Regions from separate parts of the Lapillicoccus sp. genome, predicted to be linked through region 1. Evidence: riboswitches for the same ligand, from Rfam matches in the RefSeq annotation. Region 1 holds a riboswitch; the other holds the start of a gene.
What was found. A riboswitch is a leader RNA that binds a small molecule or an ion and turns the genes downstream of it on or off. The one in region 1 is predicted to bind thiamine pyrophosphate.
Positions count from the first base shown of each region.

Region 2: it holds a riboswitch for thiamine pyrophosphate, as region 1 does, so the genes downstream of both, ACLL9L_RS18975 (purine-cytosine permease family protein) here and ACLL9L_RS13400 (ECF transporter S component) in region 1, are expected to answer to the same signal.

Region 1 is NZ_JBKJPP010000151.1:16,057-19,939, reverse strand. It holds gene ACLL9L_RS13405 (ATP-binding cassette domain-containing protein) at 1-1,762, opposite strand, end outside; gene ACLL9L_RS13400 (ECF transporter S component) at 1,672-2,331, opposite strand; TPP riboswitch at 2,425-2,529, opposite strand; gene ACLL9L_RS13395 (DUF4235 domain-containing protein) at 2,601-2,879, shown strand; gene ACLL9L_RS13390 (phosphotransferase family protein) at 2,918-3,883, opposite strand, start outside.
Region 2 is NZ_JBKJPP010000219.1:13,532-17,414, forward strand. It holds gene ACLL9L_RS18965 (SDR family NAD(P)-dependent oxidoreductase) at 1-494, opposite strand, end outside; gene ACLL9L_RS18970 (SGNH/GDSL hydrolase family protein) at 677-1,483, shown strand; TPP riboswitch at 1,564-1,675, shown strand; gene ACLL9L_RS18975 (purine-cytosine permease family protein) at 1,666-3,066, shown strand; gene thiM (hydroxyethylthiazole kinase) at 3,063-3,866, shown strand; gene thiE (thiamine phosphate synthase) at 3,866-3,883, shown strand, end outside.

The DNA.
Region 1 (3,883 bases):
GCAGGACCAGGAGACTCGCCAGGACCAGCGCGAGCGGCCCGGCCCGAGCGGCCAGGGGCCGAGTGCTGCGCTCGGGTGCAGCACTGCGCTCGGGTGGCGAGGACTGACCTCCGGACGTCTCAGGCGTGCGCGTTTGGGGCACCAGGGTGAGGGTCGTGTCGGCCCGGACCCGCACCCCGTCGTCGTGGGTGGTCACGACCAGCGCCGACCCGGCCTCCCTGACCGCCAGCAGCACGCCCATCACGGCCGCCCAGGTCAGTCGGTCCTGGCCGACGGTCGGCTCGTCGGCCAGGACGATCGCCGGCTGGTGTGCCACGGCTGCAGCGATCGCCAGCCGACGTTGCTCACCTCCGGACAGCTGACGGGGGTCGACCTGCTCGAGACCCGCCAGGCCGAGCCGCTCGATCAGCAGGGCAGCCCGCTCGCGGGCCACCGCGTCGGCGAGCCCGACGGCCCGCGGGGTGGTCAGGACCTCGTCCAGCACCGTCCGGGCGATCACCGTGCTCGCGGCCGACTGGGGCACCCAGGCAACGGCCCGGGCCAGCTCGACGGACGGCCACGACGACGGCGACGACGACGGCTCTCCGGACCCCAGCGACGGGTGGACGCCCACCTCGCCCGACGTGGGCGCCACCAGTCCGCCGAGCACACGCAACAGGGAGGACTTCCCTGAGCCGCTCGGGCCGACGAGGGCGACGGCCTCCCCCGCGCGGACGTCGAGATCGACGCCCCGGAAAGCGGTCGTGATCCGGGCGGAGCCGTTCAACGGCCGGGAGGTATGCCGCAGCGTCACGTCGCGCGCGGACACCACCACCGCCCGGCGCGGGACTACCGACGCCGCATCGGGCAACCCGGTGTCGAACAACCCGGTGTCGAACAACCCGGTGAGGTCCAAGGCCTCCGGGTCGGGGAACCCCGGCACCCAGATGCCCTGGGCGAGCAGGAGCTCGCCCTGCTCGGCGATGATTTGACGCGGTGGTCCGTCCGCGACGACCGCCCCCGCGGCGTCGAGGACCACGACTCGGTCGACGAGATCGACCCACGGCTCGAGCCGGTGCTCGACGACGACCAGCGTCAGCCCGCGGGCGCGCACGACGTCGTCGACGACCCGGCGCACCCCCTCGGCGTTGTCGCGGTCGAGCATTGCCGTCGGCTCGTCGAGCAGCAGCACGGTCGGCGCCATCGCGAGCGCCCCCGCGATGGCCAGCCTCTGGTGCTCGCCACCGGAGAGCGACGACGTCGACGCCTCCGGGTCCATCTCCAGCCGCACGGCCCGCAACGCCTCCGCGACGTGCGTGGGCATCTCGCCCCGCGGCATACCGACGTTCTCGAGGCCGAAGGCCACGTCGCGGCGCAGGCTGGACGCGACGACGCCCGCGCCCGGGTCCTGCAGGACGAGGCCGACCCGTCCCGGCGCCGCCTGCGGGCCGGAGCCGTCGATGTCCACCGAACCGGACAGGTCGCCGGCGTCGGCGGTGAGGAGCAGACCGGCCAGAGCTCTCAGGAGGGTGGACTTGCCCGACCCGCTCGGTCCGACGAGGAGGACCCGTTGCCCCGCGTGGATCTGCAGGGAGAGGTCGTCGAGGACCGGGCGGGCACGTCCGTAGGGGCGCCACGTGAGGTGCGAGACCTCGATCGCGGCGCCCCCGCGCCCTCCCGCGTCGGGCCGGTTCAGCCGGCCCTGCTGGCCTCGCGCAGCTCCTGGCCGGGCGGGAAGGCCTGGAGCGCCCCGCCCGCGGCGAGCGCCCGGGTCAGCGCCCACGACAGCAGCCCGGCAAGGACGGCCCCCGACGCCGCGAGCAGCCCGAGGTAGGCGAGCTTGTAGTCCCAGGCCCAGTCGGTCCAGTAGCTGTACCACTCGAACACGGCCTCGAACGCCCCCGACAGGGCGCCGGCCAGCGCCGCGGCGAGCGGGCCGAACGAGCGGTAGGCGAGGATCGCGAACCCCAGCTCGACCCCGAGGCCCTCGATGGCGCCGGACCAGAAGGTCGCGGCGCCCCACTGGGTGCCGACCAGCATCGAGACGACGGCAGCGAGCAGCTCGGCGAAGAACGCCGCCCCCGGCCGCCGGATGATCAGCCCGCCGACGACGCCCGCCATGAGCCATGGCCAGTTGGTCAGCGCGCCCAGGGGCGGAAAGCCCGTGGAGATGGCGGTGTTGGGGCCCGCGTAGGCGATGCCCCACGCCCAGTAGACGACCCCGAAGGCGACGCCGAGGAAGGCGCAGGTGATCAGGTCGATGGTGCGCCAGCGGCGGAGGGGCGCGGTGGCGAGGATGGTCCTGCCTGCACGGGCTGCGTGCTGCAGCCGGTCAGGGGGTCTCGTGCTCATGATGTGCTTCTTTCCCGTGGTGTCCGGCGTTCCGGTGGATACCTCGGGGAGGTGCCCTCCCGGCATACCTCGATGGGGGTATGCCGGGAGCACACCTGAGATCTCCCGACTCCCTTCGCCGGTGCTAGCCGGAGCAGGTTCGAGGGTCTGCGGCGGACCGCACTCTCAGCGCTGTGGGGCGCTCCCCTGTCGTTCGTGAAGTGACTTTACCCCCACCGCCGTGGAAGAGTCGGTGGGTATCACGACCCGAGCGACTGGAGGACCCTCAGATGGGCTCGTTGGCATGGAAGGTGCTCGGCACCGGCGCGGCAATCCTGGCCGGCACCGTGGCGAACAAGCTGGTGAGCAAGGGCTGGCAGGTGGCGTCGGGGCACCCGGCTCCCAACGACCCCAACAACCTCGACGAGGTCGACTGGAAGGAAGCGCTGCTCTTCGCGGCGATCACCGGCTTCGTGGTCCAGGCAGCGCGGGTCGCAGCCGAGCGCAAGGCCGCGCAGTACTACGCGAAGTCGGCCGGGCACCCGCCCAAGAAGTTCCTCAAGAGCTAGCCGGGTCCAGGTGCGGCTGGGGCGTTCCGCAGGCCAGGTCAGGGCCAAGGCCGCAGGAGGTGGCTCAGCTGTGAAAGCGGAGCATCGCCCCATTCGGCCCGTTCCGCTGTCGTGGTCTGGCGCGTGGCGGACCACCAGGTCATGGAGCGGTTCACGGGCAGGGTGAGCATCGCGGCCGCGACCAGGTGGTCGAGCTCTGCAGGGGTGACCACGTCGCTCCAGACCTCGGCGTAGGCCGCAAAGACCGTCCGCCATGGGTGGTGCGTCCGGCGGGTGAGCCATGCCCACAGTGCCCCGAGGACCTCGGGTGCGGCGGCCCACTGGGCGTCCCCGAAGTCGAAGAGGCGAAGGCAGCCGTCCACGACGAGCACGTTGCCGGGGTGCAGGTCCCCGTGGTTGACCGTCGCGGGCAACGGGGACTGCGCCAGTGCAGCAGCGGCGTCGACGACCGACGGCCGGACGGCCCGGAACTGCGTGAGCTGGCCTGCCGTGACGTGCGAGGGGTGCCGCGGGTCGAGAGCGGCATACCGGGCGAGGAGGGCGTCGAAACGCTCGGGCACGGTCCCTGGCGAGCAGTCGTGCACGCCGGTCGACAGCACCTGCTCCCGCGCGCCGGCGGCGCGGCGCTGCACGTCGCCGGCCTCCTGCACGATCGCGCACCATTCGGCGAGCGTCGGCTCGTGACGCGCGGCCAGGGTGTCGCCGCGGTCCCAGGTCAGCATCCAGCCGCGCGAGTCCTCGACGGCGATGGGGGTCTCGACGCGGCCGGGGGCCAGCTCGGCAAGCAGCTGCTGCAGGGCAGGCTCAAACGACAGGTCCGGGCAGTTGGCCTTGAACCAGACCCGGCCACCGCTGGTGGGCACGACCCAGTGGGTGGACCACGGCCGGATGCGGCGCTGCTCCGGCGGGCCGACCGGACTCAGCGCGGCTTCCTGCAGCCTCGCAAAGATCCATCGATCGGCCTCGGCACGCCAACCGGGCTCGCTCACCAGAACGGAGAACGC
Region 2 (3,883 bases), on a different contig from region 1:
CCGTGCTTGGCTGCGGTGTAGGCGCTCGCCGAGGCAAACCCGACGTCACCCAGGACCGAGGCCATGTTGACGATGGAGCCGCCACGGCCGCTCTGCCGCATCGCGCGGATCGCCGCCCGCTGTGTGTAGAAGACTCCGTCCAGGTTGATGCCGATGACGCGGTGCCAGTCATCGTCCGAATAGTCCCCGCTGGACGCGGCCGCCCCGCCGATCCCCGCATTGGCCACCGTGATGTCCACATGACCCAGGGTGTCGACCACGTCCTGCATCGCGCTGTCCACCGCGGCGGAGTCACTCACGTCGACGACCGCGCTGTGCAGCCGGTAGTCATAGTCCTCGAGCTCCTTGAGCACGAGGTCGAGGGCGCCCTGATCGAGGTCCCAGATCGAGATGTCCGCGCCGGAGCGCGCCAAGGTGTGGGCGCACGCACGCCCGATGCCGGAGGCGCCTCCCGTGATGACGGCGACCTTGCCGCCCAGACCGTAGATGTTCATGAGTCCTGTCCTCCTCCATCGTCTGCCGCCCGCGCTGCGGCCTGATCCATGGTCATCCGAGACGACCAGTACCAGTAGGGCCGAAGGGCCCGGCTACATTGACGAGGACAGGTCCGCGAGACACCCACCCCCGCCTGGGCGGGGGTGGGACCGGATGATCCCGACAACCCGGGCGAGCGAGGATGCCGAACACCTTCAGGCAGCGTCAACCCCGGTTGGGTCACGTGTGGGTCCGTGGGTGGCGGTCGGTGGTGGTGCTGCTGGTGGTCGTCGCGCTCGCCCTGTCCGCCGTCGTCGCCTTTCGGGTGCGGCTGGCTCCCACCGTCAAGGTGGTTGCCTTCGGAGACTCCGTCCCATCGGGACGCGCGTGCGGATGCCGAGGCTTTGTGGAGACCTTCGCCGCGATGCGGGCCACGCAGGTCGGAGGCGATGCCGCCACGGTGAACCTCGCCGTCGACGGGGACACCAGCGCAGAGCTCCTGTCGCAGGTCCAGGGACCGGCTGCGCGTGAGGCGGTCGAAGGTGCCGACACCGTGGTGCTGATGATCGGCGCGAATGACGTCCTCGACCCCTTCGCCCGTGACCTCGCAGCGCAGTGCTCCGAAAGAGACTGCTACACGAGCGCTGAGCAGAGCGTGACGGTGAACGTGACCGCCACGATCCGGTGGATCCGTGCGATCCACCGAAGCTGGGTCGCCGTCCTCGTGGTCGGGTACTGGAACATCGCGCAGGACGGCAGCATCGGACGCGCCGCTTACGGCGTGGAGGGAATGGCGAAGGCCGACCGGGCCACGACGGCCGCCAACAGTGCGCTGCTCGCGGCCGCGACCGCGGCAGGCGCCCTGTATGTCCCTACCTTCGCCGCATTCCGTGGCGCGGGTGGCGACCAGGACGCCACCGCGTTGCTGGCCGACGACGGGGATCACCCCAACGCCGCCGGGCACGCACGCATCGCTGAGGCACTCTTCATCGCGGCAACGGCCGGCTGACGGCGGGTGAGGCTCGAGGCCCGATGCCGCCCGAGACGGGGGCGCTGCCGCCGACCCATCGTCGCGTTGTTGTACGCTTCCCCTCGCACCACGGGAGCTCGGACTGACCGGGCTGAGAGGGCGACTAAACGGGTCGCCGACCGAATGAACCTGACCGGGTAATGCCGGCGTAGGGAGTGATCATGGTTGTTGGGCCTCGTCTCATGAAGCGGTCCTCCGCGACCGCGGAGGCGCCGTACACGCTGGGGGAGTCACCTCCACGGGTGCTCGGGTTGCTCGATCAGCTGGGCCTGTGGGGAAATCTGGGAGTCAGTCTGCTCGGCTTCACCGGCGCGATTTTTGTGCTGGTCCCCATAGCGGATCCGGGCATGTCGCTCGGTGCGGCGCTGACCGCGCTGGCCCTCGGGACGGTGCTCGGCGCCCTGGGGGTGGGCGCCGCGTCCGTGCCCGGCGCGCGGACGGGAGCACCGTCAATGGTCCTGCTGCGTGGGCTGTTCGGCACCAGGCCCTCCTACTTTCCGACGATCCTTAACATCGTGCAGCTGGTGGGGTGGACGACGTTCGAGCTGGTCACGATCAGCACCGCGCTGCATCAGCTCGCGCCGACGCTTCCCCGCTGGGTGTACGCGCTGGCGGCGGGCGTCCTCACGACGCTGTTGGCGCTTCGCCCGCTGGGTTGGATCAGGGTGCTGCGCAAGTACGTGACGGTCGCCGTCCTGCTCGCCCTGGTCTACCTGGGCGTTCAGCTGCTGGGCCATCCCCTCCCGGCCCTGGGCGAGGGGAGCTGGGACGGCTTCTGGGTGGCCGTCGACACGGTCATCGGCGTCGCCGTCTCCTGGGTGCCGCTGGCCTCGGACTACTCCCGCCACGCGCGCACGACGCGCTCGGCCTTTCTGGGCTCGTTCGTCGGCTACGGAGTGACGCAGATCGCCTGCTACACGATCGGGCTGCTCGCTCTCGTCACGGTCGCCGGTCGCGACCCGGACAAGATCTTCGGCTCGTTCATCGCCATCCCCTTGGGAGCGTTGGTGTTCGGTGTGCTGACGATCCGCGAGCTCGACCAGTCGTTCGCCGACACCTACTCCACCGCGGTCTCGGTCCAGAATCTCCGGCCGCGCTGGGACCGGCGCGCGCTCGCCGTCGCTGTCGGCCTGCTGGCAACGCTCGGCGCGCTCGCGTTCGACATCGGCGACTACGAGAACTTCCTCCTCCTGATCGGCTCGCTGTTCGTCCCACTGCTGGGCGTCCTCGTGGTCGACTACTTCGTGGTATGCCGCGGCCGCTGGGACCTCAGCGAGCAGGCCCGCGCGCGGTGGTCCAATCTGCTGGCCTGGGCGTTGGGCTTCGTCGCCTACCAGCTGGTCAACCCGGGGTCGGTCTCGTGGTGGACTGCCCTGTGGGCGCCAGTCAACCAGGCAATCGGTTTCACTCCGCCGTCGTGGCTGGGCGCGTCACCCTTCTCCTTCATCGTGGCCGCTGTCGCCGCCGGGGTGCTCAGTCTCCTCACCAGGCGCAACGGTCAGCGCGCTGCCGGGGCCGGCCCGCAGACGTCGCTGCCGGAGCGAAGGGACGTCACTCCATGACTGCCACGATGGCTCCGTCCGTGATCGGCGACGCACTCGAGACGCTGCGCTCACAACCGCCCCTGGTGCAGTGCCTGACGAACATCGTTGTCGCCCAGTGGACAGCGAACGTGCTCCTGGCTGCGGGCGCGGCACCGGCCATGGTCGACAACCCCCACGAGGCAGGCGACTTCGCGCGAGTCGCGGGTGGGGTGCTGATCAATCTCGGCACCCCCTACGACGACACCGCGTCGGCGATGCGGGGTGCCGTCGCCGCCGCCAGCGACGCCGGGACGCCGTGGGTGCTCGACCCTGTCGCCGCAGGCGCCCTGGCGTGGCGCACCGAGCTGGCGCACGAGCTGCTCGGGCTCGGCCGTCCGGCGATCATCCGCGGCAACGCCTCCGAGGTGCTGGCGCTGGCCGGCGGCGCGGGTGGCAAGGGGGTCGACGCGATCGACTCCCCGGAGGCCGCGTCCGAGGTGGCGCGGAGCCTGGCCCGTGAGCGTGGCACCGTCGTCGCCGTCAGCGGTCCCATCGACCACATCACCGACGGGGACCGACTGGTGCGCGTCGGCAACGGCCACCCATGGCTGACCCGGGTGACCGGGGTGGGGTGTGCGCTGGGAGCGTTGATGGCCGGGTTCGCCGCCAGCGTCGAGGACCCCCTGGCAGCAGCAGTAGCAGGCACAGCCATGTTGACGGTCGCCGCAGACATCGCCGCCGCCGGCACTCGGGGGCCCGGGAGCTTCGCGGTGGCGTTGCTGGATGAGCTGTCGCTGTTGACCCCCACGACGCTTGCCGACCGGGTCACCCTCAGCTGATGTCCACCTCGAACCAC